Regions from separate parts of the Dorea ammoniilytica genome, predicted to be linked through region 2. Evidence: a T-box and tRNA genes for the amino acid it is inferred to sense, from the RefSeq annotation. Region 2 holds a T-box; the other holds one or more tRNA genes.

Region 1 (16,044 bases), on a different contig from region 2:
TTATCAAATTTTTCAAAACACTTCGCGAGATTAATTTCAGCGGTCCAATGACACTTGAAATGTGGGCACAGAATTATGAAGATCCTTATAAGGCAGCGAAAGACGCCTTAAGCTTCATCAAAGACAAATATGAAAGGAGCAGCCAGTAATGTACGAACAAGAAAAACAGGAAATGATCGAAACTGCGCTGGAAATGAAACGCAATAATCTGATCGCACTCGCAGGAGGTAATGTCAGCCTCCGTATGCCGAACGGTGATATTATCATTACACCATCCGGTATGTCTTATGAAATAATGACACCTGACGATATGATCGTCTTTGACAAAGATAAAAACATTATAGAGGGAACTCGTAAACAATCGGTTGACACTCCGGCACTTTTTTACATTTTTGATAATATGCCGGAAGTCAATGCAATCCTGCATACTCATCAGCCATATGCAACAGCAGTCGGACTTGTATCAGACGAATTGCCGGCATGCCTGACCACCCTTGCCAACGCTACTCGTGGTGCAGTTACCGTAGCACCTTACTCTCCACCGGGAAATCTTTCCATGGGACAGTTGACCGTTGACTATATCGGTGACAAGCTTGCAGTCATTCTGAAACATCACGGCGTTATCACAGTTGGAAAGGATCTGCATGAAGCATTGTATGCTGCTGTATATCTTGAAACATCTTCCATCACTTATCTTTCTGCTGCTGGCGTTTGTGAGCCAGCACTTCTCACAGAAGAACAGAATGCTGAGTGTGTAGCTGTTTGGGCTAATGTTGGACAGTAATTTCAATATTTGCTTATTCTTTATTAATGAAATGCCGGACGACTTGTTCGGCATTGTTGTTTAGTTCATTTTTGTTTCATAATCGTTCATAAAATGAATTATTTTATATCATTTTCAATCTTTTTTGTTTATTTTGAATAACTTTTGATATTTAAATGACTTTTTTTCGTGATTATGATAGTCTTGAGATAAATTATATGTCATTTATATCACATCAAACTAAGAGAGGAGAATTTATATGACATATTTAATGGGTATTGATATCGGCGGAACAATGGTTAAAGCTGCAATATACGATATGGACGGTAACGAAATTGCCGTTCATGGTGAAAAATTGCACATTTCCTATCCGCATAGCGGTCAAAACGAACGTGACATGTACGAAGTGAAGGATATGTCTTTAAAAGCAATCAAAGATGTGATTGAAAAAGCCGGCATTCAAGACGGAAAAGAAATCTTATCGATCGGTATAACCGGACAGGGCAACGGTGCCTATATGGTCGATAAGGATGGGGCTCCTACATGGCCTGGTATCCTCAGTAGCGATGCCCGCTCTAAGGGTTACATCAAGAAATGGCTCACCGATGGCACATTTGATTCTGTATTTCCACAGATTCGGAACAAACTCTGGACAGGACAGACAAGCCCGATTGTTGCCTGGTTTAAGGACCACGAACCAGAAGTCCTCAACAAAACAGCTCACGTCGGAAGCGTCAAAGATTATATTCGTTACATATTAACTGGTAATTTTGTATGTGAAATCACAGAAGCATCTAGCTGGAATGTTGTTGACATGGCAACCGGCCAGTACGCGGACAATCTGTTTGAAGCATTTGGAATTGCTGAATACAAACACATCTTTCCACCAATCATCGAAAGCTGTGATACCGGCGGCACAATCACTGCCGATGTAGCCAGACTCACAGGACTTGCGGAAGGAACTCCTGTAGTTGGTGGATTATTCGACATCAGCGCATCGATTCTTTCTGCTGGTATTGTCGAAGAAAACCAGCTGGGTATAATTGTCGGTTCCTGGGGCATTAATAGTATTCTAAAGAAGAATGTTGTTGATGACAAGGACATTTTCATGCAGTACTATTACGGTCTTCCAGGATATATTTCCTACATGGAAGGAAGTTCCACTTCCGCTTCCACACAAGAATGGTTTATCGATACTTTTATGGAACGCTCCAAAGATGTATATGCAACTTACGGAAAAATGGTTGATTCCACACTGTATAAAAACTCAGTATTTTTCCTTCCGTTCATCTACGATTCCAATGTAAACATCGATGCCAAAGCTGCATTTATCGGTCTTCAGAATGACCACACCATTGCAGATATGATGCGCGCATTGTTTGAGGGCGTTGTATTTTGCCACAAAATGCACATCAGTCGTCTTCTTCCATACTGCGACAATCCATCTGTAGTGCGAATGGCAGGCGGAGCTACCCGTTCTGAAGTCTGGATGCAGATGTTTGCTGATATTCTTGGCATCCGTGTTGAAATTTCACAAGCCGAAGAGCTCGGAGCAATGGGTGTCGCCCTCTGTGCCGGAGTTAATGCAGGTGTATTTGACTCTCTGCAGGATGCCGCCAAAAAATGGGTAAAAATTAAAAAAATATACGAGCCAGATATTGAAAAGCACGCTTATTACGAAAAGAAATACGCTGCATACTGCGCTATCATTGATGCAATGGATCCGGTATGGAGTCAGATTGAAGGCTTAAAAGAATAGGAACTATTATGCAAGAAAAGAGATTGAATGAAATTCAAAACTACTTAAAAAATCATGAAATCTGCACTTATGAAGAACTACGGGAGTATTGTGACGTTTCGCTGAGCACTATCAAACGAGATATCGACTTTTTAGATGCCGAAGGACGTTTGCTCCGCATCCGCGGCGGTGCCAGAAGGCTGCCAAGTGATCCATCTTCGCTGGCACAGGAACAGCAGCCAATTGAAATGCTCAAATATGAACCTAATTTGGATCGAATTGCAAAAAAAGCCTGCGAATTAGTGACCAATAATGATATTGTTTTCCTGGGATCCGGTGTTACTGTCGCACATATGGTACGTCATTTGAGCGGTTTTAAATACTTAACCGTAATCACCAACAGCATATATGTCATGCAAGAAGCATTTCATTACAATATTGATGTTATGATGATTGGCGGTATGCTGAATCGTGGCACCATGTCCTACAGCGGAATTCAGTCTATCAACCAGCTCAAAGGTCTGAACGCTAATATTGCTTTTATGAGCTGCAATGGCATTGCTATCTCACATGGTATTACCAATTCCAGCGAGGTGGAGGGCGATGTCAAAAAAGTTGCCATTCAGATCAGCGGAAATTCCGTACTTCTCGTAGACCATAATAAGTTTGACAAGATTTCACTTCACACCATTGCTGAAATGAAGGATATCTCGACCGTGATTACTAACAAAACACCTGACTTCCGTTATATAAAGGAAGCCAATGACGGACACACCGAATTAATCGTAGTAGATGAAGAAGTTTAATCACCTTCAACCAGTGATTTCACTTAAATCCATCAGGATGTTATCCATATCTATCAACCAAAAGAACTGTTGCTTTACAAAACAACCTGTAAAGCAGCAGTTTCTTTTTGTATTCTATTCAATTTTAAAACATTTTGCTTTCTCCCTAATTTCCCAGATATCAATAATTTAATCTAACAATACTAGTTACTCTTCATATCCAAAAATAAATGTTTGATATACTCTAGCATTTCGAACTCAAATATCACAAAACGCCAAATTCTTTTAGCAATTTTTTCAAATACTTCTCATCCGTCATTGCTTTAATAGCTTCTTCTGAACGTCCCACCCGTTGCAACGCTTTCCCCAACGCTAAAATCTGCTCTTCGGCCTGTTGTTTTCCCTTTTGCATTCCTATTTCTTCGCCTTGGATTCGCGCACTCTTCATCTGACTGTTATAGTCTCTGATATTCTTCTGTCTTGTCTCGTATTCTAATCGTTTCTGCCTATCCAGGCTCAGTCGTTCCAATTCTTCATATGCACATTGAATATACTCATTCCGTTCACTCATAGCCTTTAATTCCTCCCTGTTGTTTCCACCAAGGCAAGATGTTTTTATGTAGAATTAAAGATTTTATTTTTTACATTTATTTTAAATATTACTATTTTTCGGTAATATAATAATCAAGCATGATTTTTACCCTAACATCTTATATATAAATACCGCCGTATCTATGGTTAGTTTTCCACAAATACGGCGGTTTCTCATCCATTCTTCACAAGCAACAGACCTCTTGCCGCTACTTATCTTTACAGCTCTACCTTCCGGATCCATCCTTCGATATCCCGGAACATTTTTTCTTCCTGCTCATCTTCACTGTGCAATCTTCCGATCTGATCTGCCATAAGCTGGTTATTATATTTCTGATCCTTTAACTGCTTCGGAATCTGACCTATCACATCCGGCTTCAGGGAATCTGAATATACAGCTACATCTACCACCATGCCGCTGTCTACCTGGAACTGCATGTCTATCTGTCCCCAGTCGAATCGTTCGGATACTTCATACTGGAATTCAAATTCTCTTCCGTAGATCCACTCCCATGAAGAATATTTGTCATATAATGTATCTACTTCTTTCTGGTCAAGATCTGTCTCTTTGATTTCTTTGCTTTCGTATCCGTATACTTCTTCAAAGGTTTCACGAAGTGCTTTCTTAAGCGCATCAATTGTCAGCTCCGGATTATACTCTAACAGATTGGTCACTCTGGAACGTACCGATGCAATTCCCTTGGATTCCAGCTTTTTCTTCGATACATTTAAATATTTGTTCAGCTCATCCAATTTGACATTTACCATCAGTGTACCGTGATGATACCGGCGTCCTCTGTGCTCGTGAAATGCATTGCCGGAGAACTTCTTGCCATCCACCAGAATATCATTTCTTCCGGATGCCTCTGCATGAATGCCAAGCTTCTGTACCGCTTTCAGGATTACGTCTAACTGTTTTTTCAGATCGTAATTCTCTTTGCTTACCAGAAATGTAAAGTTCAGATTACCCAGATCGTGAAATACTGCGCCACCCCCAGATAACCGCCTTGCGATCACTGCACCATCTTCTTCAATCCGGCTGATCTGACACTCTTTCCATGCATTCTGGTTTCGTCCGATTACAATTGTATGCTGGTTCTGCCAGAGGTAAAGAATCGCCTCATCCTCTCCACAATGGGAAAACAGATACTCTTCCATTGCCAGATTCTTATATGGATTCACTCCTGTACTTTCTATATAAGTAAGTTTATTAATCATGCTTGTTCTCTCCTATGCTGCCTTTTACTTGTCTACTTTCGGAAGTCCTGCAAATCCTACTGCCAGATCTTCATCAGTCGGGATATAGTCCAACATCTCACCGTCATTGTATTTACCATATGCTACCATATCAAAGTATCCTGTTCCGGTCAGACCAAATACGATAGTCTTCTCTTCTCCGGTCTCTTTGCACTTCAATGCTTCATCAATTGCCACCTTAATCGCATGACTGCTTTCCGGTGCAGGAAGGATACCTTCGACTCTTGCAAATCTCTCTGCCGCTTCGAATACGCTTGTCTGTTCTACTGATACAGCTTCCAAAAGTTTATCATCATAAAGCTGTGATACGATAGAACTCATGCCATGATAGCGAAGTCCGCCAGCGTGATTCGGTGACGGGATAAATCCGCTGCCAAGCGTATACATTTTCGCCAGCGGGCATACCATTCCGGTATCACAAAAATCGTATGCGTATTTACCACGGGTAAGACTTGGACAGCTTGCCGGCTCTACTGCGATAATGCGGTAATCTGCCTCACCTCGCAGCTTCTCACCTACAAATGGCGAGATCAGTCCGCCAAGGTTAGATCCACCACCGGCACAGCCAATGATCATATCCGGTTTGATGCCGTATTTGTCTAATGCTGCTTTTGTCTCCAGACCGATCACTGTCTGATGGAGAAGTACCTGCGACAATACAGATCCCAACACGTAACGGTATCCTTCATGCGTAGTAGCATCTTCTACAGCTTCTGAAATCGCGCAGCCAAGACTTCCTGTTGTGCCTGGATGTGCTTCCAGAATCTTACGTCCTACAGCCGTTGTCTCAGATGGAGACGGTGTAACCTGCGCACCGTAAGTACGCATAACTTCACGTCGGAACGGCTTCTGTTCGTAAGAACATTTTACCATATAGACACGACAGTCCAAATCAAAATAAGAACAAGCCATGGAAAGCGCGGTTCCCCACTGTCCGGCTCCTGTCTCGGTAGTTACACCTTTCAATCCTTGCTTCTTTGCATAATATGCCTGCGCGATCGCAGAATTCAGCTTGTGACTTCCTGATGTGTTATTTCCCTCAAATTTGTAATAAATCTTCGCCGGCGTATCCAGCGCTTTTTCCAGACAATACGCACGAACCAATGGTGACGGACGGTACATCTTATAGAAATCCCGAATCTCCTGCGGAATATCGAAATACGGTGTCGTATCATCCAACTCCTGCTGTACCAGCTCTTTACAGAACACATGCTCCAGTTCTTCCGGCTTCATCGGCTCCAAGGTAGCTGGATTTAACAGTGGTGCCGGTTTATTCTTCATATCTGCACGCACATTGTACCACTGTGTTGGCATCTCACGCTCTTCCAGATAAATTTTGTAAGGGATCTTCTTATTTTCTGCCATCTTGTCTTCCTCCAATTCGTATTGATGTTATCTGGGTTCAAAACCCTGTTATTATTTTCTCCGGGTAATAAAACCCAGAATTTTATCACTGAATCCATAATAGATTGTGTCATAATCTGCACATTGAAGCTCTTTATTACGAAGCGTCTTTCTGCTCACTTTCAGCACTCCCTCTGCGAGTGTCTCCATATCGCCTCCCTGCTTTAATATAGAAGGAAATATATAATACACCATAAAAAGACTGAGTTCTGATCGCGTCCTTCCATCCAGCTTACCACGTCTGTTACCACATTTTTTCTCTGCCGCATGCATCAGACGGATACCAACCGCCTCTGCCGCCGCTTCATGATTCTCTGTTTCCTTCATATAAGCACTCATTTCCTCAAAATAGTATCCGTATTCTGCCTGAAATGTTTCAAACTTTTCCTGATATGTCGTCCGTTTTAATCCCGTAATCATCTCTGTAATATTATCAAATATCTGTTCAATTCCCTGAAGCATCTGTCGTCCTCCTGTCATTTTACTGCAAACACATACTTGTCCAGTCTGTCAAATGCTTCCTGCACTCTGCTCATTGGAAGTGCCAAATTCATCCGGATCGCACATGGACCATGAAACGGTCTTCCATCCTGCCATGCCACGCCCACATCCCAGCCGGCTTTCATCACTTCATCCAGTGTCTGCCCATTCGTCTCACACCATTCACTCAAATCCAGAAACAGCATATAAGTTCCTTCCGGTCGGTTCACTCTCACACCTGGATAATTCTGCCAGATATGTTCACACGCATACTCCGTATTCTCTGTGAGTACCTTCCTAAGTTCCTCCACCCACTCTGCTCCTTCCGGCTGATAAGCTCCGATCAAAGCATGCATAGACAATACGTTCATCTCATTATACTGCGACTTGCTGGCTTTGTTCTGTACCAGATCCCGCAAAAATGGATTATAAATAATATGATAACTTCCGATCAGTCCTGCAAGATTGAACGTCTTGCTCGGCGCATAAAATGCGATCGTTCGATTTTTTGCATCCTCGCTCACAGATTGTGTCGGCGTATGCTTATGACCATTCAATGTCAGATCAGACCAAATCTCATCGGATATTACAATACACTGATTCTTCCGATATACTTCCATCGCTTTTTCAATCTCTTCTCGCTCCCACACGCGTCCACATGGATTGTGCGGACTGCAAAAGACCGCCACATGAATATGGTATCTGCGAAGCTTATCATCCATATCTTCATAATCCATCCGCATTACTCCATTTTCATCCTGCTTCAGCGGACTATGTATGATATGAAAACCATTCTCGGTAATACATCTGGTAAATCCCATATATGTCGGGCTGTGCAGCAGAATGCTGTCTCCCGGTGATGCAAATGCTGAGATCGCTGAGATCACACCACCAAGCACTCCATTTTCATAGCCGATATCCCGTACCTGCAGATCCTTCACACCGTTGCGTGTTCTCTGCCAGTCAATAATTGCCCGGTAATATTCTTTTGTCGGGCGATAATATCCAAACATCGGATGCTTTGCCCGTTCTATGATTGCTTCCTGAATCGTCGGTACAGTCGGAAAATTCATATCCGCTACCCACATCGGGATTACATCAAATCCTTCTTTCGGCCAATCAGGTGAAAAATGGTCTCCTCCTCCCAGTCCATCTAATGCCAGCGAATCCTTTCCATGCCGGTCGATCACTGTTGTAAAATCATATTTCAAAGCCTTTCCTCCTGCAATCTGTCTTTCACAAAACTCTACATTTACACATTTATGCTAACATTATACCAGTTTCCCCTGTTTACGCAAGCATATCACCGTAAGAGAATATATTTTTCTGACAATTCGCACAGCACTTCCACAAACATTTGCCAAAATCATCATTTCTGAAGATTTCCTTATGTCTTCATGAAAATTCTGTGACATCTATTGTGTCTCGTGCATACACATTTTAAAATAGATTGGAATAAGGGGGATTTATATAATGGCAAAGATAAAAGACAGACGTAAAAATCTAAAAAACGATACGCAGGATTTTTTTGATGATGATTTTGAAGTAATCTATGAAGACGACCTGGATGATCTTCTGAAAAACAGTTTTATAGAAGACGATGACGAGCCGGATGATTATTACTATGACGACGAATTTGATGACGACTATGACATCGATGATGATTACGATATTGATGATGATGACTACGACAACAGACGTAACAATTCCAAGTCGTCCAAACGAAAGGATTCTAAAAAGTCCAAGAAAAAGCACAGCCTTCCAAATGTCGTATCACCGGCTGCCAAAGCAGCCAAGACCGGTACTCGACTAATCTTTAAGATACTGAATATGATATTAAAAGCAGCTACCTTGATCCTGATTGCAGGGATCATCTGTCTACTGGCATCTACTTTTGGTAAAAATTGCAGTACATATGGTAATCCTCTGTTGATTACGGAAGAGAAGAATTATATATTAATGGCATATCTCGGCACCGCCGGAGTTCTCATTTTTTACGAAATCATTACCTTTTTCTGGGTACTGATGGGACGCGGCAAGCAAGGGCATAATGGGCAGAACCAAGATACCGGACGGGGATTATTCTCATTTCTCTTCATTGGTGTTACTTCTTTCCTGTCCTATATTCTATACAGCATGATCCCGGTATCTCCGGAAGCACTGGAAGGATTACAGGGCGGCCTGATGGTGTATGGAAGTCTCTGCCAGAAGCTGCTTCCGATCTGCATCGCAGGAGCGATCAGTTGCCTGATAAGAAGATTTGTAATACGATAGCACATAAAAAACGCAGTATGGAAAATCACTTCTCATACTGCGTTTTCTAGTGCGGATAACAGGACTTGAACCTGCACGTCGGTGACACCAGATCCTAAGTCTGGCGCGTCTGCCAATTCCGCCATATCCGCGTATACAATATAACTATTCAACGCTCTGTACTCTTATTCAACAGAGCTAATAATAGAAAAATAAGCACACACCTGTTATAGTGTGCGCTTTCTTTTAAGTGAGCGTGCGGGGATTCGAACCCCGGACAACTTGATTAAAAGTCAAGTGCTCTACCACCTGAGCTACACGCCCCTATTAAATAACTGGGCTAGTTGGATTCGAACCAACGAATGCAGGAGTCAAAGTCCTGTGCCTTACCGCTTGGCGATAGCCCATTAAAAGAAAAAAGGGTGGGTAGTGGGACTCGAACCCACGATCTTCGGAACCACAATCCGACGCGTTAACCAACTGCACTATACCCACCATATTCTATCAAGTCCATCTACCAGCTCATTACGCCAAGGCTCTGGGACTGACCCGTTCATCAAGTATGACCGTTTTGAACGCGTCAACGAGCCTGGGGGGATTCGAACCCTCGACCTACGGCTTAGAAGGCCGTTGCTCTATCCAGCTGAGCTACAGACTCACATTCTTAACCCTTTACGGATTAAGAAAGCGGGTGATGGGAATCGAACCCACGTATCCAGCTTGGAAGGCTGGTGTTCTACCATTGAACTACACCCGCATAAGTATCGGGGTGACAGGATTCGAACCTGCGACCTCCTGGTCCCAAACCAGGCGCTCTAGCCAAGCTGAGCCACACCCCGATGTTTTCTTTATGTTGCGTCATCTCCGTGACACAATATGTATTATAGGGCATGTTTTTCTAAATGTCAACAACTTTTTTAAGTTTTTTTATTTTTTCTTTTTCGGCGGAGTTTTTCAAGGTAAACGCAGGCATCCTGCCCACATTCACCCTGTTCATATTACTGTTCTTACAAATACTTTATCTCAAAGGATGCCTTTCCCTCTTTGTCCAATGTCATTACCATGTAGCTCGGCTGTCTGCCGCTCTGTCTTGGATAGGTCATACTACCCGGATTCAACGCGATAAGGTCTTCCTCTTCCTCCAGATGCGGACGATGCGTATGGCCAAACATTACGATATCTGCACCGAGTATCCGTGCTTCTTCCTTAATCTCTTCTGTATCGAAGCTTACACCATATCGATGCCCATGTGTGATCCATACGTGATAGCTGCCGATTTCAAATTCTTCCTCTTCCGGCAGATTACAGAGAAAATCATTATTCCCTGCAATCATATGTACCGGACATCCTGCCATCTGAATCACATCTGCCATCTGATGCTCGATGTCCCCCAGATGAATCAACATATCAACTGGCTCTTCCTCTTCCAGTGCCGTCTGCAGATTACCCAGATATCTGTGGGTATCACTAACAATCAATATTTTCATATATACTGTCTGTCCCTTCTATCACTCAACCTACTTAACCGCATTACGTGCTTCAATGACCGCACGCATTTTCCGAAGTCCTTCACCACGATGGCTGAGTTCATTTTTCTTTTCCGGCGCAAGTTCTGCACTGGTACATCCATATTCCGGTAAATAAAAGATGGGATCATAACCAAATCCGTTCTCTCCTGCAATCTCGTGTCCGATAATGCCTTCCATCGTACCGCGCACCGCTTCTGTACTTCCATCCGGAAATGCAGCTGCAATGGCACATACAAAGCGCGCTGTACGTTTCGCATCTTCTACGCCGTCCAATCGGTCCAGAAGTGCCTGATTTTTAATATCGTAAGAAGTATCTTCTCCCATATAACGTGCAGAATAGATACCCGGCTCTTTATTCAGATAATCAATCTCCAATCCGGAATCATCCGCCATCACAATAGCATCTGCATATTCTGGCATCTGACTGGCAATCTTCGCGATCTCCGTTGCCTTGATCATCGCATTTTCCTCAAAAGTACTTCCATCTTCTACCACATCAGCCTGAATCCCTGCCTCTTTCTGTGACAGAATCTCCATGCCAAGATCCGCAAGAATCATACGTATTTCGACCATTTTATGCGCATTTCCTGTTGCAAATATTATCTTTCCCATAACTTTCTTTAACCATTCTTTCTATAATTATTATCTATTTTTCTTTCCGCTTCGGTGGCTTTGGCCCCAGGAACTGGTAATAATAAGTCTTCAACATACCATTATAGATCTTACGGTTCTTATCCGCTTTTCGTCCAAAATACCGTTCCGCATCATCGTAGCTTGTAATCATATACGCAGACCAGGAATCAAGTCTTTTGAAGCTTTCTCCAAACGCACGATACAGATCCGGCAGATCCTTCTTATCTTCCAGACGTTCTCCGTACGGCGGGTTCGTAATAATAAACCCATATTTCTTCGGATGATTCAGATCCTTTACATCCCTCTCCTGGAAATGGATCAGATGATCCACTCCAGCCTCTCTCGCATTTCTTCTGGCAATCTTGATCACAGAAGAATCCACATCGTATCCCTGAATGTCCACTTCTACATCATCACAGATCATATCATTAGCCTCATCGATCACATCATACCAGTTCTTTTTAGTAATCAGATTATCCCATTTTTCAGACAAAAATGACCGATTCATACCCGGAGCAATATTAGCCGCCATCATAGCCGCTTCAATCGGAAATGTACCGCTTCCACAAAACGGATCTACCAGAATACGATCTTTTCTCCACGGTGTCAGCATGATCAGCGCTGCTGCCAGCGTTTCTGTAATCGGCGCTTTACCAGACACCTCGCGATATCCTCGCTTATGTAGCGAAATACCTGTGGTATCGATTCCTACCGTTACGATATCCTTCATTAAAAATACGCGGATCGGATAAGACGCACCGTTCTCCGGGAACCACTCTACACAGTAACGTTCCTGCATTCTGCGCACCATGGCTTTCTTCATAATGGACTGAATATCTGATGTGCTGAACAGCTTACTCTTAACTGAAGCCGCTTTTGCCACCCAGAATTTGCCATTCTGTGGAATATAATCTTCCCACGGAAGTTCTTTTGTTTTATCAAATAACTCTTCAAATGTTACCGCCCGAAAGCTCCCCACCTTCAACAGAATACGCTCTGCTGTGCGCAGGAAAATATTGGCACGACAGATTGCATCCGCATCACCATAAAATGTCACTCTTCCATCTTCCACTTCTGAGATCTCATAACCCAGATCCAGAATTTCTCTCTTTAATACCGCTTCCAACCCAAAATGGCAGGGAGCGATCAATTCCATTTTCTTCATATATTTCCTCATTTATGTATCACTATCTGGTTACTGTTATTACCTATTCATATTACTTGTAGCAGAGCATACTTGTCAAGAAAGCTGGCCGCTTATTTTCCCGCTTATTCCATATCCAATTTCCTCTCACAGCGTAAGAACCGGTGTGTTTCACACACCGGTTCCTTTCACATCTTACTATCTGTCGCTGTAATTCATACCATTTCTGTCTGACGAATTGCAATCGGACGCATTTCTGTTGGATGCATTTCTGTTGGATGCATTTTTGTTGGATGCATTCTTATTGGATGCGTTTCTGTTGGACGCATTGCGGTTTGATGCATTACGATCAGATGCATTTCTGTTTGATGCATTCTGATTTGAAGAATTCTGGTTATTTGCCATGACTTTTTCCTCCTAATCCTTAATGATTACAAGGCTTATTGTTGCCGTTTTTCGGCAGACTATACATCCATATCCGGAATATTACTTATTTTAAAAAAATCTTAATTTTTTCTTGCATTTTGCGACGCGCTATATTATACTAAATCATGTAGAAAGCAAGCCTTTCTACAACCCCTTATTAATTATTTATACTCCCCTCAAAAGACCGATGGCTCCCCCATCGGTCTTTTACTTTTCTATTCTTTTTTCGCCTATTCTTTCAGCCTTCTGATAAAATTCACTAGCAGAATCACTACCAAAACCGGTATCACGATTGGCATTACCAACGAGATGATTCCTCCGATCACCGCTACAACAATCAATACAATTCCAATAATCCCAAGTATCAGAAGCAGCTTCTGCCACCAGCTTCCAATCGTATAGCCATGAACATTATAAGAACTCTCCTGACGTTCTGACGATCTTCCGGCACTTCGATAGCTGCCACCGTAATCTTCTGTCACATTCTTCTGAGCGGACATATCAATCACAGACTGTGCAATCACCCATGGATCTCCCAGCTCGTCCAGTACCTCTTCTTCACTGCGACCTTTACGTATCTCGTCATCAATATAATTACTGTAATAATTTACATTATCACGCACCGCCGACGCATCCAGATCGTTCTCCAGTGCTTCCTGCAATTTTATCATGAATTCATTTTTCGTCATCATCGGACTCTCCTTTTACTCATCCACTATCACGGCTTTAAAAACTATGTTTATAATCATAACAAAAACCTTGCACTTAGAATACCATACCTGTCCATGGATTCCAAGCGCAAGGCTCTTAAGAAATTGTAATGTTTTTCTAAATTTTATACTTCAAACATCAGATCACCGTATGATGGCATTGGCCATGCTTCCTTATCCACGATCATCTCCAGCTTATCAACCGGTGCACGAAGTGCTTCCATAGCCGGGAATACTGTGAACTTGAAGAATTTAGCCTGTTCTTCGCCTTCTTCTTTGGTTGCTGCTTCATCTGTCACCTTGATCAGTGCTGCAAGTGCTTCTTTTGCTTCTTTAAGAAGTACACTTACTTCTGTCAGTGTCTCTACCTGTACGCTTGCATCTACACCTGCTGCTTTAACAGCAACAACCGTGTCTGCCAACGTCTTGGTGTACTTAATGATTGCCGGAATGATCTGCTTGCTTGCCATATCAATCATTGTCTTTGCTTCGATATTGATTACCTTCGCATAGTTCTCATACTTGATTTCTACACGAGATCTGAGCTCAGCCTCCGTAAATACATGGAACTGTTCAAATACCTTGATCGTCTTCTCTGCTTCCAGTGCCGGGATTGCTTCAACCATAGACTTGATATTCGGAAGTCCGCGCTTCTCAGCTTCTTCTACCCAGTTATCAGAATATCCATCACCATTGAAAATAATTTTCTTATGTTCAGTTGCATACTTCGTAATCAGTTCACTCAGTGCTTTATCAAAATCATCTGCCTTCTCCAGTACGTCACATGCCTCTGAAAATGCTTCTGCAACGATCGTGTTCAGCACGATATTCGGTGATGCAATAGAATCTCTTGATCCTACCATACGGAATTCGAATTTATTACCGGTAAATGCAAACGGTGATGTACGGTTACGGTCTGTAGCATCCTTAACAAGGTCAGGAAGTGTATCTACTCCTGTTTCCAGAACGCCGCCCTTTAAACTATGTGTTGCTGAGCCAGTCTCAATGATCTGCTCCAGCACATCTTCAAGTTGTTCGCCAAGGAATACGGAAATAATTGCCGGTGGTGCTTCATTAGCTCCCAGTCTGTGATCATTACCCGGATCAGCTGCAGATTCACGAAGCAGTGCTGCGTGATCATCTACTGCTTTCAGAACACATGTAAGTACAAGCAGGAACTGCAGGTTCTCGTGAGGTGTCTTACCTGGATCCAACAGGTTCTTACCATCATCTGTAGTGATAGACCAGTTGTTGTGCTTGCCGGAGCCATTCACTCCTGCGAACGGTTTCTCATGAAGCAGACACTTCATACCGTGCTGGCACGCAACTCTCTTCAATGTCTGCATTACCAGATGGTTGTGGTCAACTGCCACATTACACTCTGCATAAATCGGCGCAAGCTCGTGCTGTGCAGGCGCTACTTCGTTGTGCTGTGTCTTAGCTGTTACGCCAACTCTCCAGAGTTCTTCATTGACATTCTTCATGAATCCTGCAATTCTCTGACGGATGGTTCCGAAATAATGATCATCCAGTTCCTGTCCTTTCGGAGGCATTGCTCCAAACAGTGTACGTCCTGTATAGATCAAGTCTTTTCTCTGCATGAACTTTTCAGCGTCTACAAGGAAGTACTCCTGCTCCGGTCCTACGGAAGGAATTACTTTCTTAGCCGTTGTATTGCCAAAGAGACGAAGAAGTCTCAGTGACTGTTCATTGATTGCCTGCATGGAACGAAGAAGTGGTGTCTTCTGATCCAGCGCCTCTCCTGTATAGGAGCAAAATGCTGTAGGAATACACAGTGTTGCGCCTGCTGCATCATGTCTTACAAACGCAGGTGATGTACAATCCCATGCTGTATATCCTCTTGCCTCAAATGTAGCACGAAGACCGCCTGATGGGAAAGAAGACGCATCCGGCTCACCCTTAATCAGTTCTTTACCGGAGAAATTCATAAGCACCTTTCCGTTCTCCATCGGTGCTGAAATAAATGAATCATGCTTCTCTGCTGTAACACCTGTCAATGGCTGGAACCAATGAGTGTAGTGAGTAGCTCCCTTCTCAATCGCCCACTCTTTCATCTCATGCGCAATGACATCAGCGGTAGCCAGATCCAATTCCTGACCCTCCTGGATCATTCTCTTAAGATCCTTGTACACTTTCTTAGGAAGTCGGCTCTGCATCACTGTATCGTTAAATACATCTTCACCAAATATTTCTGCTACGTTTATTACATCACTCATATTCTTGTTTCCTTTCCTTTCTTTGTCCAAACAGGAACCCTTGCCTCTTATAATATAGCAAACTTTCTGTTTACGCAAGTGCTTTATACCAAGA
Region 2 (16,044 bases):
AAAATGCGGATCAATATAATCATAATCCTGTATATCATATTTGTGATTAGACGGAGAGACAAAAAGCGGATTAAAATAAATAACTTCTACTCCCAGATCCTGCAGATAGTCCAGCTTATCCCAGACTCCCTGCAGATCACCTCCGTAAAAATTACGTACATCCATAGCTTCCGGATAATGATTCCAGTCATCGACCTTTCTTACTGGCTCGTGAATATAGGAATATTCCCGTTCCAGCACATCATTGGACGGATCACCGTTACAGAATCGGTCTGTAAAGATCTGATACATAACGGCACCTTTCGCCCAGTTCGGCGTTGTAAATCCCGGAGTAATCCGAAAGTCATACATCTCAATCCACTTATCAGTTACGCCAAAACGATTAAAATATACCACTTCATCTCCGGAAGTCACCCGAAAAGAATACTTCATCATATCTGTTCCGAGCTTCCAGCTGATCCGGTAATAGTCGAATACAGACCCCGTATCTGTCTTCTTCATTTCATAATAGTTGCCGTCCGTATACAGTTCCACACAGTCCACATCCGAAGCCGCAGTACGGAAGAGCAGATCTGTCGTCTCTTCCTTATTCGGCTCCGGGGGAATAACGTAGCTTCCTGTTCCGTCACAAAATAATGCATCTCTGTTCATAACATCTCTCGCCACACAATTCTAATCTTCTGATATCTCCACACCCTCAAACAGTGCTTCAAATTCTTCTCTTGTAATCTTCTCTTTTTCTATAAGAAGCTTCGCACATGCATCCAGTTCATCATGATACTTACGAATAATGTACTGTCCACGCTGATAACAGGTATCGATAATACTTCGGATCTCTCTGTCAATCTCACCAGCCACTTCTTCACCGTAACCTCTTCCGGTATGCGCCAGATCACGTCCGATAAATACTTCATCACCGTCATTATCGTAATTGATCAGGCCAAGCTTCTCAGACATACCAAACTTCGTCACCATAGATTTGGCTGTTGCAGTCGCCTGTTTAATATCCTGTGATGCGCCGGTTGTAATGTCTCCGAAGATTTCTTCTTCTGCGATACGTCCGCCAAGTGCAACCGTAATATCCTGAAGCATACTGCCCCGTGTCTCAAACATATTATCCTGATCCGGCAGCGGCATCGTATAGCCGGCCGCACCCATTCCCGTAGGAATAATGGATACGCTGTATACCGGTCCCACATCCGGCAACACGTGGAACAGGATCGCATGCCCTGCTTCATGATATGCAGTAATCTTCTTTTCTTTCTCAGAGATTACTTTACTCTTCTTCTCCGCTCCAATACCCACTTTGACAAATGCCTGGCGGATATCAGCCTGGCGGATATACATACGATTCTCTTTTGCTGCTGTAATCGCAGCTTCATTCATCAGATTCTCCAGATCCGCTCCGGTAAATCCTGCTGTCGTCTGTGCGATCTGCGTCAGATCCACATCATCACCAAGCGGCTTGCCCTTGGCATGCACCTTCAGGATCTCTTCTCTTCCCTTTACATCCGGACGTCCAACGCCCACTTTACGGTCAAATCTTCCCGGTCGCAGAATTGCAGGATCCAGAATATCCACACGGTTAGTCGCAGACATTACGATAATACCTTCGTTCACACCGAATCCGTCCATCTCCACCAGCAACTGGTTCAGTGTCTGTTCACGTTCATCATGTCCGCCGCCCATGCCGGTACCACGTCGTCTTGCCACCGCATCAATCTCATCGATGAAAATGATACAAGGTGCATTCTTCTTGGCTTCTTCAAACAGATCTCTCACTCGCGAAGCACCGACACCGACAAACATTTCCACAAAATCAGATCCGGAAATGCTGAAGAATGGTACACCCGCCTCACCTGCGACTGCTTTGGCAAGAAGCGTCTTACCTGTTCCCGGAGGTCCTACTAACAGGACACCCTTTGGGATACGAGCTCCCACCTGGATATATTTCTTCGGATTCTTTAAGAAATCTACGATCTCTTCCAATTCTTCTTTTTCTTCCTGAAGCCCTGCAACATTTTCAAATGTCACACTTTTTCCGCCTGTATGAAGCTTTGCTCTGCTTCTGCCAAAGTTCATTGCTTTATTATTGGCTCCATTCTGACGGTTCATCATGTAGAACAACAGCAGAATACCACCAATCATAATGACCGATGGAAGCAGAGACGTCACCATCCAGTTCTCTTCCGGCACATCCTCCAACTGATATTCCACATTCTGTTCATCCAGATAATTACAGATTTCTTTGACATCTGCTACATTTAACTGCCATTCATTACCGGAATCATCACCTTTTTTGTTCAATTCTACATGTCCGGTCGGAACATCCCGGTTCTGCACGACCGTCACATCCACTGCATTGCCCTCTTCCACCAGAGAACGAAATTCGCTGTAACTCAGTTCCCGCTCCTTCTGTTCTATCTGATTGGTAAACCAAAGCGCACCAAAGAGGATCACAATCAACATCAGAAATGTGATACCACCCGCTCCACGTCTTTTATTATTCTCCAAATCTGTATATTCCTCCTACTCTACACCTTCCACAACACCAATAAACGGAAGATTTCTATATTTCTGTGCATAATCCAGACCATATCCTACTACAAATTCGTCCGGAATGTTAAATCCTGTGTAGTCTACATCCACCATCTTGACACGTCTGTCCGGCTTATCCAACAGTGTGCACAGACGCATGCTCGCCGGCTTTCTCTCCTGTAATACTTTCATCAGGTAAGACAATGTTCTTCCTGAATCAATGATATCCTCTACGATCAGTACGTCTTTGCCTTCCAGCGGTTCATCCAGATCCTTTGCAATTCGTACCACACCGCTCGACTTCGTATCATCTCCATAGCTTGATACGCTCATAAAGTCCATGCTGACTGGAACGGTAATTCTCTTTGCCAGTTCACACATAAAAAATACTCCGCCCTTCAGTACACAGATCATATGCACATCTTTCCCTGCATAATCTTTGCTGATCAGCTCGCCGAGTTCTCTGATTCTTTTATCTACTTCTTCTTCAGATACTAATACTTTAATATGCTCTGCCATCTTCTTTTCCTCCGTAATCTTCTACTTGAATCTCCAGGATCCTCTTTGTATGTTCTGTTACCTGGTATTTCTGATTCTGTCTGTATCCTATGATCCACAGGATCTCCTGTCCCGCTGCAATCAGCGGTATCTGGTCTCGCTGCCCCTTTGGAATCTTTGCATTGATCAGATAGTTCTTCAGCTTCTGCGTATGTCCCTGCGCATCAATCTGCAGATAATCTCCTGGTCTGCGTCCTCGTAAGACAACGTTACTCTGTATTATATCATAATCAAACCATTTCGTGTAGAGTCGTTCCTCAAATGCATCCGGGATTTTTTCGAAGGTAAATACCCGCAGGTGCACGCCTTCCTCCGTCTGACGGTCAAATGCCTCCTTGCCAGGCCTGCAGAGCAGCACTTCTGACAACTTTCCCTCGCATTCTTTTACTACATTTTTTCCATTTCCCCATCGTTCCATTTCTGACTTCTTTTTTCGGATCCATATCGTATCATATTCCCGCACGGCTTCCAGTCCGTAAGGGAGCATCACACGCCTTCCGCTCTGCCTGTCACAGAGTTCTGCCACGTTTTTCACATGAACAGACTCAATATCCTTCTCTCTCCCTGCCGCTGCTGCGATCACCCGGCGAATCAGGTATGGATGCAGTGCCTTGTCCTCTTCCTGAAATGGTTCCAGCGCGATCTGATATCCTATATCCGAATCTTTCACACACGCATTCCACAGCTTATCCGTCTGACGGTCCAGATAGCCTGCTGCCTGTTCCATCTGCTCTGCATATTCCTGCATATGCTCGACCGTTTTCCGGTTCACATGACTCTCCAGATATGGAATCACATGATTCCTGATACGGTTGCGGGTATACGCATCCTCCAGATTCGTATTGTCTGTCTGATATCCTGTACGCTGTTTCCGAAGATATTCCTCAATCTCACTTCTGCGCACGGCAAGAAGCGGTCGGATATAGTTGCTATTGACCGGTCGGATTCCTGCCATGCCTTTCATGCCGGTACCTCGTGCCAGGTTCAAGAGCATCGTCTCCGCATTATCATCCATATGATGAGCAAGTGCGATCTTCGTGCCATTATAAGCATCCATTGCCTGACGATACGCTGCCCGGCGCACCTCACGTCCGGCTTCTTCCTCCGACAGTTTGTACTGCTCTGCATAGGCTTTTACATCTTCCCGCACACACAGGATCGGAATATCCATTTTTTCACAGAGATTCCGTACAAATATTTCATCTGCATCCGCATCCTTGCCCCGCAGGCAGTGATTCACATGCACGACTGCCAGTCCAAATTCCCATTCTTTTTTCAGCTTTTCCAGAAGCAGAAGAAGGCATACCGAATCAGCTCCTCCGGATACGCCTGCGATCACCACATCTTCTTTTTCTATCATACTATATCTGCGTATATACGTTTTTATCTTCTCATACATAGCTTTTCCTTTCCATAACAGCATTATTTTATCATGCTTATATGGAAAAATATAGGATAACCTCCGATTCTGCTACATTTCCCAGATTCCTATCACTATGACCGTCATATCATCCATCGGCAATTCCCCAGTACTCTCCAGTACCCGTTCCAGCACATGATGCGCCATTTCTTTCGGATTCTGACTGCTCAGTTCGCACAGATATCCGCCAATCTGTGCTTCCTGTTCTCCCACTGGCAGCGCATCCATCACACCATCTGTGACCATAACCACAAAGTCCCCGTCCGATAGTTTTCTGGTCACGCAGTCAATCTCTATATTCTGCATCACTCCCACAGGCAAAGTAGTCGAAGTAATCTTCTCCACCTCTCCGCCATGACGGATAAATGTCGTCGACGCCCCCGCCTTTAAGAATTTGCAGCTTCCCTCATAGAGATCGAACACACACATGTCCACCGTCGAGAAATACACTTCCTCCCGTCCCATAACCAGTGCAGTATTCAAAAGCTGAATTGCCATTTTCTCCGGAAATCCTGCCACCAGCAGTTCCTCCGCCATTTCTACCACCATAGCGCTCTCCCGAAATGCTTCTTCCCCGGATCCCATTCCATCCGATAACATCACGCTCTCCCTGCCGCCGGGCAGATACGTCATCAGAAATGTATCCCCTGAGATCTGCTCGCAGCCTTTTCCGATCTTAGCCACTCCCTGCAGGGTATGATATCTTGCCGCTTCCCGCAGAATAATAGTTGTGTATTCTTCCCATATAATTGGCTGTTCTCTCGCTTCCGGATACATGGATCTGCCCACACAATTACTGACTATTTTCGCCATTTCTCTCGTAGCCACACAGTGTCCTTTTGCCGCTTTCAGCGTAAGATGCACCTCACATTTTCCCGCTTTTGTCATATAAAACACACTGCTGATTACCCGTATCCCGACCTTTTTCAGTTGATTGACAATCTTCTTTTCCAACCGTTCGTCCGAATAAATCCCGGCTCCGAGCTCCCTCGCTGCCTGACTGATAGTATCTGCAAACGAGATCAGCGACCTGGCACAGCCTTCCCGATTCTGCACGATCCGGTTATTCCACAGAAGCTTTTGTTTGGCATCTCCAAAGACCTCCAGCGTCTCTCTTAGAAACCTTGGCGCACGATCACATTTTTTCTGCAGTTTCCGTTTTATCTCCACATTCAGTTCCGCGCCAAACTCTTCTGCCGTACACAGAATCTCACAGACCATCTGGCAGGTCTGAATGCGGTTCTCACACAGACACCAGTTCCGCTTTTCGCAATTCGTACAGACACGCTCCGACACTCGCCGGAACATCTCCTCAATCTCATCTTTCGTGAAACTACCTTTATAATCCTCCAAATACAAGAACGTCTCTGACAGATGCTTCAGAGACTCTGCAAAACGATCCATCTGTATAATGTATGGATTGGAAAATAATTCCCGGTCCTTCACATACTCCATACCATTTCTCCTTTTCTGCCAAAAAAGAGAATGTGCTTTCACACATTCTCTTTTGCCTGATTCTTTATTCTTTTATCATTTCTTTTTAAATATGATCTCGTTCTCATGCACAAGATTCAATTTATCTTTAGCAGTCTGTTCAATGTACTCGTCTGTACCTACATACTCTTCTAAGCTGTCAATCTCTTTGGATCTTTCTTCCTCTGCGTCAATCTGCTCCTGCAGCTCCTGTTCCTGTGCAATGTATGCCTTATTCTTTGCCCGCAGTGATATACTGCTGACGGTAACAACAGCTACCAGCAAAAGCAATACTCCGCTGACTGCCAATACGCTTGCCTTATGTCTGCGAAGCCGGTTCTTCTTCCGCCTCGCCTGACTCTTTTGTTTAATCTTATTCATTTATATACTCACCCTGTTCCGATACCCCTATCGGATTACCCCTTATCATAATGTTATATTTATCTTATCTTTTTTTATAGTCGATTTCAATAGTTTTCAGGGAATTCTTTTTCTTTTTTTGACGTATCTGTTTACCCTGTTTCGGATCCTTTTTTCTACTGTATAAAATACAGCAGCTCCCACAATAATTCCAACCACAAAATACCACCGGATCACGCCATTACTCACATGATAAATCTGTTCAAACAGATACCATGCCATACAGATCCAATATACCGCATCTTCCACATTTACCAATATTCTGGAGTGTCGGAATACCTTCCTCAGGTTCCTGATACATACATATGCACATACCATCGTCATCCCACTGAGTACCGCTGTCGCCAAACCTCTTAATTCGGTTCCAAGCTCCTGCATCCCGACCACCTAACGGAACAGCTTACCAAACAGAGACTCTTCATTTTTCCCTCTGCTGCCAGCCTCCGAATACGCCACACTGTCAATATTCCCCGACAGATCTACTTCGCCTTTTTCCAGATTCAGGCGGTTCACGTGCAGATCCATTCCTTTTACCATCAGCATCCCCTGTTCCGTCTCTAACAGCACCTCATTCAGATCAAATGACAATACATCCAGCACCCCTGTCACCAGACTTGTCTGCCGGTTGTTGATCACCAGCTTGTGCGGACCACGTACCTGCTTCTCTTCCATATTCTTCACAACCTTTCCCCTTCTCACTCTGCCTTATCGTTGTCCTGTAAATAAGGTTATGAACAGCTGCGAAGATTTATTACTGTTTATTCATTCGTCGGCAGTAACATCTGACTTACAGATAACGGAACAGATCCTTTGCCTCTTCCTTCTTTGTCGTATCACGGATATCAAGTACTTCAGCTTTTACCGACTTTGTGCCAAATTGAATTTCAATAATATCTCCCGCCTTTACCTTTGCAGACGCCTTGGCAACTGCTCCGTTTACCAGAACTCTTCCTGCATCACAGGCTTCATTAGCCACGGTTCTTCTCTTAATCAACCGGGATACCTTTAAAAATTTGTCCAGTCTCATATCATTCTCCTCATTTATTGACTCGCCACACTAATCGAGCAGGCTGACACCTGCTCGACGCGATACAAAAAGGCACCGGGAAAATCCCGATGCCATCATATACACATTCTTCAAAACACTATTAAGCGTTAACAGCATCCTTCAGAGCCTTACCAGCTTTGAACTTAGGAGCCTTGCAAGCACTGATCTTCATTGTCTCGCCTGTCTGAGGATTTCTTCCCTCTCTTGCGGATCTTTCAGAAACTTCGAAAGTACCAAATCCAACTAACTGGATCTTCTCACCTTTTTTCAATTCTTCTGCTACTACATCTACAAATGCTTTCAAAGCTTTTTCTGAATCTTTTTTTGACAGCTCAGCTCTCTCTGCGATTGCTGCTACTAATTCTGTTTTATTCATGTATATTTCCTCCTCTTGTCTCTTGGCATCATTATGCTCTAGTCTTATTATACAGTTTTCCATATCCTTGTCAAGGAAATAAAGTCTGAAATCCCTTATTCCATGGGATTTATCGAGGTTTTCCACTACCTGTGAAAACCGAATATTTCTTCCAGTAGTTTTTCCTTTTCTTTCATTTGTGATACAGACATCTGGAACTTTTCTACATTCTTTACAGATGTCCATGCTTTGTTGGATTTGTAATATGATCCTGCAATCTTCCAGAATTTTTCCGGATAAATAAACCGGGCTTTCAGATATTCCATTTCCCGGTCAGTTACCGGGCAGATTGCACTATATGCATTCATCATATGATCAAATAATCTCGCGTCCCATTCATGCTTTTCCATCGTCTTTCTTAGAAAATAATAAAAATCCTCCATCTGCACATGAATACGGAATTTTTCAAAATTCGTTGTCGCGATTCCGTCTGTGCAGATCAGAATATTGTGATAATTATATTCTCCGTGAACCATTACCCTCTCGCGCAGACTGTCTTGATACAGTTCCTCACATCGGGATTCAAGCAGTACCTCCATAGCAATTTCTGCCCACTGATACAAGCCCTCATATTCCTGAAGAAACCGGAGTTCGAACTCATCCTTCGTCCTGCGGCTGCGCACAAAGCTTCTCACCTTCCGCAGCTCTCTGTTATGACGTTCATATATCTGTTTCAGACTTTCGTCCTGCATGGTCACACCATCTGTTGGTTCACGCATTAAAAGATGAAGTCTTGCAAGATTCTTTGCTCCCATCATAAGTTCTCTGGTCCTTCTGGCATCACATTCCCTGGCTGAGAACCACCGCTTCAGAAGATAGCGTCCGCCTTCTTCTGAGACGGTGACCAGTCCGCCTTCCACATTCGGCTTCAACTGATCAATTCCCCGATATCCGGCTGCAATCAACATTTCCCCTAATTTATATAATGCGTCTGCCCGCTTTTCGGATATTCCTGCCTCTTTAAGCAGGAACAATCCCTCCTCTGCCTCGCAAAAAAATGCACCCCTGACTCTCCGGGTGCTTTTCACATTCAAAGCATAGCGATCCAGTATTTTCAGTTCATATTCCTGCATAACAATCCCCCCGCACCTCACAATCCATTCTTTTCAATGTATGAGGGCAGGGGGATTATTATGACTTTATACTTATAACTCTATCCGCTTCAAAAGCTCTTCTTTCTGATTAAGTTCCGGATGTTCCAGCACCAGATCCAGAAAATGTTCCAGCATCTGACCAATCTCTTTTCCCGGTTTCATTCCGGCAGCGATCAGATCTTTACCTGTCACTGCCAGCATCTTTAACGACACGCATTCCTTTCTCTCCATAATCTCATGATAGAGTTTTTCCACGCCGTCAATATCAGCAACTTTTTCCTTGTGCTGATACATACTCTGTGCCGCCACGTCCGCACGGCGCACCTCCAGATAAAGCAGGAACAGATCTTCTCCAATCTCATGAACCGCACGGCGCACATGTGCAGGAGTCACAGGCATCCTGTGATCATGATAACGCACCAGCTTCGTCACCTTACGGATCGTATCATTATCGAATTTCAGCCGATGCAGAATCTCATTGGCCAGCTCACTGCTCTTCTCTGGATGTCCCTTAAAATGCGCAACTCCATCTGCATCCATCGTCTTCATATATGGCTTACCTATATCATGGAGAAGCATCGTCAGACGTAAAATCCGATCCGGTCTTACCTCCAGCAGTGTATGCAGGATATGCTCGCCCACCGTGTACATATGATGAACAGTCTCCTGCGTTGTCTCCATGGCGAGGTCAAATTCCGGCAAAAATTCTTTTGTAATGCCAAGCTTCCATGCCTCCCGCAGCAGATCCGGTCTTGACGAAGTCAATGTCTTCACCAGTTCTACCTGGATTCGTTCTGCACTGATCTTCCTGAGCGTCGGTGCCAGCAGCCGCATGCCTTCTCTGGTCTCATCTTCCAGTTCAAACCCAAGCTGCGCTGCGAAACGGATTCCTCGCAAGATACGAAGTGCATCTTCTGAAAACCTCGCCTGCGCATTGCCTACACATCGGATGATGCCTGCTCTCAGATCATCCATACCGCCAAAGATATCTACAATCCCCTCTTTTTCATTGTACGCCATCGCATTAATAGTAAAATCCCGGCGCAGCAGATCCTCTTGCAGATTGCGGACAAATATAACTTCTTTCGGATGACGGCTGTCTTCGTACTTGCCATCCACACGATAGGTTGTCACTTCAAAGCCTTCGTGATCGAGAAGCACCGTGATTGTTCCATGCTCGATTCCTGTATCAAATGTATGTGGAAATAATGCCTTTGTTTCCTCCGGCATCGCAGATGTCGTGATATCCCAATCCATTGGTTCCCTTCCGAGAAACGAATCCCTCACACACCCACCTACTGCATACGCTTCATAACCATGTTCCTGAAGTGTATGAATGATCTTATTTACTTTTTCAGGAATCTGTATTTCAACCATGTAACTTTTCCTCTCATTTCATCATGTTTATTTCATTATAAAAGAAAAAGGCTGTTTTTTCAAACAGCCCTTTTCCCATAACATATCTTTGAATACGTTTTAGTATGATTTGCCCCAGTATGCCATGTGTTTCGCCGGCTTACCACACCAGATACATTTGTCAGATACAAATTCTTCGTCTTCGATCAGACATCTGGTAGCTGCTCCGCCGGTTACATACTTCACTTCGCCTTCACATTCCGGATCTCCACACCAGCATGCTTTTACGAATCCACGCTTCTTAGTGAATTCTTCCTTCATCTCATCCAGACTGGTTGCTGTGTAAATATGAGTATCCAGGAAGTCTTTCGCTCTGTCATACATATCACTCTGGATTGTCTCGAGGATCTCACGCAGTTTCACTGCGATCTCATCCATAGATACTACGATCTTCTCACGGTTATCACGACGAACAACGACAACCTGATTCTTCTCAATATCCTTCGGTCCGATCTCGATACGTGTCGGGATACCAAGCATCTCCTGCTCAGAGAATTTCCATCCCGGACTCTTCTCAGAATCATCAATCTTCACTCTGTATCCGGCTTTCTTAAGTTCAGCAAACAGTTCATTTGCTTTGTCAAGCACGCCTTCCTTGTGCTGAGCAATCGGAATCACACGACATTCAACCGGTGCAAGATGCGGTGGTAATACAAGACCATCATCATCACCATGTACCATGATCAGCGCTCCGATACTTCTGGTAGATAATCCCCATGAAGTCTCATATACACTGTGCAGCTGGTTATTCTTATCTACGTATTTAATATCAAATGCATCCGGGAATCCATTACCGAAGAAATGGCTGGTAGCAGACTGCAGTGCCTTACCATCATGCATCAGTGCTTCTACTGTATAAGTATCCTGTGCTCCGGCAAATTTCTCATGCTCGGCTTTTCTTCCTGATACATAAGGAATAGCCATAGTCTCTTTATAGAAATCCTCATATACATGCCACATCTGAATGGTACGTTCTTCTGCTTCTTCATATGTTGCATGAATGGTATGTCCTTCCTGCCACAGGAACTCTCTGGAACGAAGGAATGGTCTTGTAGTCTTCTCCCAACGAAGAACGGAATTCCACTGATTCCATACCTTTGGAAGATCTCTGTAAGACTTTACAGTTCTTGCCCACAGATCGCAGAACAGCGTCTCTGATGTAGGACGAATACAAAGTCTCTCCTGAAGTCTCTCCATTCCACCGTGAGTTACCCATGCTACTTCCGGTGCAAATCCTTCGATATGATCTGCTTCCTTCTCCAACAGTGATTCCGGGATCAGCATTGGCAGTGCTACGTTCTCTACACCTGTCTCTTTAAAACGTCTGTCAAGATCTGACTGAATCAGCTCCCAGATCGCATATCCGTTCGGCAGATAATTCAGACATCCTTTTACGCTGGAGTAATCGCAAAGCTGTGCTTCACGTACTACATCTGTGTACCACTGTGCAAAATCTTCATCTCTTGAGGTAATGCTTTTTACCATTTTTTCCTTAGCCATATCTCTTCTCCTTTTCTTTCTTCGCAGAGCCCTTGCTCCACTGCTTGTTGAGGGGGATTCCTTCGTGACTTTTGTTAAGCGTTTTTATCTATCATGAAAGGGAAAACCTTTCTTGATAAATAAAAACAAACGCCGAACACTTCTGTCCCCGCTAAGGGACCGAAACATTCGGCGGTACCACCCTAATTAACTGCATATGTAATTGCAGTTCTCTCTTCACATCGTTAACGCCAATGCATACGCTGTACTTTCATACAGAGGCTCCAAGGCAGGTTCACCGTCTCTCGGTTCGGAGATCTCTCAGCTAACAATCTCTTCTCTGTGGAACGTCCTCACGATTACTAGTCCTTTTCAACACCAACTCTGCTTTCTGTAACTATCATTACCGGCAGATATTTTCGTTAAACGTAATTTTAATAGAAAGTCAGATGTTTGTCAAGGGGTGAAGTGAGGATTAGTTTGCCCCTTTAATCCTTACCATCTGCTTAGAAAATGCGAACTCTGGCTATACAAACCGCATACTCTCGGCAAATAACTTCTCATAATCCTCCGTCTCCGCAAGTTCAATATATTCCATTCGTTCAGCGAGCCCTTCCATCTCTTCCTTCACCTGTTCAGAGAGTAATGTCATATATGCACCGGTCTTGGATGAATTACCCACATAGATAATTTTATCCTCCACCTCTTTTGGCAGAATACCTGTTCCCGTTAATGATTCAGCCGGCAGATGTGCGCCAAACTGTCCTGCGATCATCACTTTATCCAGTTCTTCCATACGAATCCCAGCTTTATTTAACAACGCCAGAAAACCTGACAGAATCGCACCTTTTGCAAGCTGTACCTGTCTGATGTCTCCTTGTGTCACCACCAGTTCCGGTGCCTCGCATATCAGGAACTCTCTCTTTTTTCCGTTCATGCGTATCATCGGATAACGGTAATCTTCTTCTGGAATATTTTCTTTTTTGACAAATGCGCCATTTTTTCTGACAAGTCCTGTCCGGATCAGTTCTTTCAGCACTGCCAGAATTCCACTTCCGCAGATACCCACCGGTTCTTTTCCATCGATACAGGTAAACTCTACTCCATGCTCTGTGATCTTCACATCTTCGATAGCACCTTCTGCCGCCCGCATTCCACAACTGATATTCATACCTTCCAGTGCCGGTCCTGCCGCACAGGAACAACATAATAATCTGCCCTTCTGTGACAAAACGATCTCTCCGTTTGTTCCTATATCAATAAACAAAACATTCCCATTCTGTTTTTCCAATTCACATACATAGGCTCCTGCCACAATATCCGCGCCGATAAACGCAGATACCTGCGGCAGACAATATACCAGCGCACTGTTATCCATACCAGCGCGCAGACCGATCTCACCGGCACTGCGCTTCTGTGCTCCTAAAAACGCCGGCTGATATGGGGAACGCCCGATACTTCTGGCGTCCGTTCCCAACAACATATGCATCATGGTACAGTTAGCTGCTATATCTATTTCCAGAATCTCTTCTGTTGAAATTCCTTCGTCCCTGCACACCTGTACAAGCATATCATTTACAGAATCCACGATTGCACATCTGAGTTGTTCAATGCCCTCTTCTGCATGTTCATATTCATAAGTGATCCGTGTCAGCACATCCAATCCAAAATGCTTCTGCGCATTGATCATAGATGCGGATGTAATCTCTCTTCCGCTCGCCAGTTCTACCAGCGACGTAACAACTGTTGTCGTTCCGATATCAATCGCAACACCGTATCCTTCGTCATGCTCATCACGGGCAAATTCCGGAACATATCCTTCTGTAAGGACTTTATGCTTCCGTTCTTTTTGCAGCAATTCAACCTGAATATCACCGGAAACACATGTCATACATGCCAGACGGATACCCTGCGCCAACTCCTCTCGGCTGAGTAATTTCTGTTCTGTCGCAGATACTTTCGACACCTCTCCATCCACAATTCGCACTTTGCATTTTCCACATACACCGGTTCCATTGCATGGGTTATCCACAAATGCACCTGCCCGCAGTAATTCTGCCAGCAGATTCGCACCTTCTGCACACTCTCTGACCGTTCCGTCATTTACGATCTCAATTCTAGCCATCAGATTCCTCCACACTTGAAAGCAGTGCCTGAATATTGCGAAGTGGGGAACTCATGCCGAGTCCACACGCAGGTGACACAATATCGGAGCCACATTTTATGCAGTTCCCAGCCAGTCTCCTGACTGCTTCTTCACTGCCAAACTCTAACGTATAGGTACTGACATTTCCCATCAGCACACGGTCAGCCAGATTCTTTCTCGCATCCATCATCGGCACCGCCGAATCGAAACTCAATGCATTGCTGTGCACTTCATTTACTTCTTTGTATACATTCTTCATGTGTCCGCAAATGTGCACGATCGTCTCCACATGCAGATCTGCCAGTCCGTCCAGTAGTTGATTAATATACCTCACTGCAAACTCTTTAAAAAATCGTGGTCCGAGAATCTCTCCGGTACCGCTCGGATCAGCGATTGTAATGACATCTGCCCCCGCTTCCACCTGCGCCCTGCCAAATGCGATCAGCTGCTCGGTCACAAAATTCATATACGCATGTGCCTCTGCATTTTTTTTGCGCAGTTCTTTATAAAATACGACTGGTTCAATAACTGAACTCGCCGTACTGATCGGTCCTGTGAGATTACCAATGATCGGCATATCTTTCACTTCTTCTTTCAATATTCTGATTGCATCCAGCACTACTTTCGCGCGACCTTTTGTCAGATCGATCCCCGACAGTTTCTCATAATCAGATACTGAATCAATCGCATATTTTATCACATGCGGTTCATATATCTGAGAACCAAGATCTACCCTCGCTCCCATTTCTTCCGCTTCAATAGTCATGCAGAATGGAACACCACAGTTTTCGAAACAGCCCTGCTCATATACTGCTTTCGCAAGATCCGCCATTTTCCTGGCATCCGTATGCGCCTCAGGAAGATAGATTCCCACCCGCTCCATCAACTCTGCCGTAACCATATTCATCATTCCACCCGGACAGATACACGGCGGACGATCTACACGCTCTCCGTTCAGGCTCATTTTTAATCGTTTCTTTGGATTCACTTTTATTCCCTCTTATGCAATTGCCAACAGACGTTTCGCTAATTTAACCGCTTCTACAGCTGTCGTCGAATATCCATCTGCACCAATCTTATCCGCATAATTCTGCGAAACCGGTCCGCCTCCTATCATAACTTTGACTTTGTCACGGAGTCCTTCCTTTTCCAGCAGATGAATAATTTCTTCCATTCCAGGCATGGTCGTCGTCATCAGCGTAGACAGGCAGATCAATTCCGCTTCTTTTTCCTTCGCGGTATCCACGAACTTCTGCAGCGGAACATCCCTGCCAAGATCGATCATTTCAAAACCTGCTGTTTCCAACATAATCTTGACCAGGTTCTTGCCAATATCGTGAGTATCTCCTTCCACAACTCCAATCACACATTTATGCTTAACATCATTCTTTTCTTCCGGCAAATATGGACGGAGCACATTAATTCCCGCATACATGGCATCTGAGCAAAGAAGCAGGTCTGTCACAAAATATTCCTCTTCTTCAAACAGTTCACTGGCCTGATTCATTCCATCGATCAACCCCAGGTTGATAGCATCCAGTGCCGGATACCCCGCATCGATATATTCCTGTGCAGCCTCCGCCACATCGTCTTCCTCCATTTCCAACACACCCTCTGAAAGACGTTTTAACAGTTCTTCCTTTGTGCTCATAAGCTTTTCCTCCCTCTGCTTAATAAAGCCTGATTTCTCTGAACTTTTTATTTTCCAATTGATAATCAATATTCTTAATACACATCTGTCCTGCCACTGGTACTTGTCCGATCAATGATATACAAGCTTCGCCGTAACGCATCGCTTCCGGCAATTCATGATCCACATAACAGGCTTTCTCTGTGCCGATCAACGCAAGCGTAGTCTTCGGGCACAATAACAGCATTGCTTTTCCATTCAACAACTCTACGGCCTTTTTCAAAAAGTCATACGTAAAATCCATCACTACCTGTTCTGCCATCTTCGGTCCGAGAATATTCACCCCACCCGATGAATCTGCATAGCTGATCATATCCACACCATACTCAACAGCAATTTTAATATAG

What was found. The T-box of region 2 lies ahead of proS (proline--tRNA ligase). A T-box ahead of a tRNA ligase gene usually reads a tRNA of that ligase, here a tRNA-Pro.
Region 1: it encodes a tRNA-Pro, which carries the amino acid that the T-box ahead of proS (proline--tRNA ligase) is inferred to sense. The anticodon was not compared.

Annotation. Positions count from the first base shown of each region.
Region 1 is NZ_JAOQJV010000002.1:74,715-90,758, reverse strand. Features, by position in the region: gene OCV65_RS02500 (L-ribulose-5-phosphate 3-epimerase) at 1-149, shown strand, start outside; gene OCV65_RS02495 (class II aldolase/adducin family protein) at 149-784, shown strand; gene OCV65_RS02490 (FGGY-family carbohydrate kinase) at 1,023-2,522, shown strand; gene OCV65_RS02485 (DeoR/GlpR family DNA-binding transcription regulator) at 2,531-3,307, shown strand; gene OCV65_RS02480 (hypothetical protein) at 3,552-3,857, opposite strand; gene OCV65_RS02475 (lipoate--protein ligase) at 4,097-5,095, opposite strand; gene OCV65_RS02470 (TrpB-like pyridoxal phosphate-dependent enzyme) at 5,120-6,499, opposite strand; gene OCV65_RS02465 (hypothetical protein) at 6,551-7,000, opposite strand; gene OCV65_RS02460 (MalY/PatB family protein) at 7,015-8,229, opposite strand; gene OCV65_RS02455 (hypothetical protein) at 8,492-9,292, shown strand; tRNA gene OCV65_RS02450 (tRNA-Leu) at 9,343-9,423, opposite strand; tRNA gene OCV65_RS02445 (tRNA-Lys) at 9,523-9,595, opposite strand; tRNA gene OCV65_RS02440 (tRNA-Gln) at 9,607-9,678, opposite strand; tRNA gene OCV65_RS02435 (tRNA-His) at 9,693-9,766, opposite strand; tRNA gene OCV65_RS02430 (tRNA-Arg) at 9,856-9,929, opposite strand; tRNA gene OCV65_RS02425 (tRNA-Gly) at 9,958-10,028, opposite strand; tRNA gene OCV65_RS02420 (tRNA-Pro) at 10,036-10,110, opposite strand; gene OCV65_RS02415 (metallophosphoesterase family protein) at 10,279-10,758, opposite strand; gene rdgB (RdgB/HAM1 family non-canonical purine NTP pyrophosphatase) at 10,789-11,412, opposite strand; gene OCV65_RS02405 (THUMP domain-containing class I SAM-dependent RNA methyltransferase) at 11,447-12,598, opposite strand; gene OCV65_RS02400 (hypothetical protein) at 12,776-12,982, opposite strand; gene OCV65_RS02395 (DUF1700 domain-containing protein) at 13,234-13,695, opposite strand; gene OCV65_RS02390 (glutamine synthetase III family protein) at 13,839-15,950, opposite strand.
Region 2 is NZ_JAOQJV010000017.1:27,213-43,256, forward strand. Features, by position in the region: gene OCV65_RS11025 (alpha-glycosidase) at 1-651, opposite strand, end outside; gene ftsH (ATP-dependent zinc metalloprotease FtsH) at 673-2,514, opposite strand; gene hpt (hypoxanthine phosphoribosyltransferase) at 2,530-3,057, opposite strand; gene tilS (tRNA lysidine(34) synthetase TilS) at 3,041-4,456, opposite strand; gene OCV65_RS11045 (SpoIIE family protein phosphatase) at 4,568-5,971, opposite strand; gene OCV65_RS11050 (septum formation initiator family protein) at 6,047-6,370, opposite strand; gene yabQ (spore cortex biosynthesis protein YabQ) at 6,467-6,787, opposite strand; gene yabP (sporulation protein YabP) at 6,797-7,081, opposite strand; gene OCV65_RS11065 (RNA-binding S4 domain-containing protein) at 7,197-7,436, opposite strand; gene OCV65_RS11070 (HU family DNA-binding protein) at 7,558-7,833, opposite strand; gene OCV65_RS11075 (protein kinase family protein) at 7,959-8,945, opposite strand; gene OCV65_RS11080 (CCA tRNA nucleotidyltransferase) at 9,018-10,343, opposite strand; gene proS (proline--tRNA ligase) at 10,443-11,882, opposite strand; T-box leader at 12,034-12,246, opposite strand; gene OCV65_RS11090 (ASKHA domain-containing protein) at 12,388-13,986, opposite strand; gene OCV65_RS11095 (methylcobamide:CoM methyltransferase MtbA) at 13,979-14,995, opposite strand; gene OCV65_RS11100 (corrinoid protein) at 15,008-15,658, opposite strand; gene OCV65_RS11105 (uroporphyrinogen decarboxylase family protein) at 15,678-16,044, opposite strand, start outside.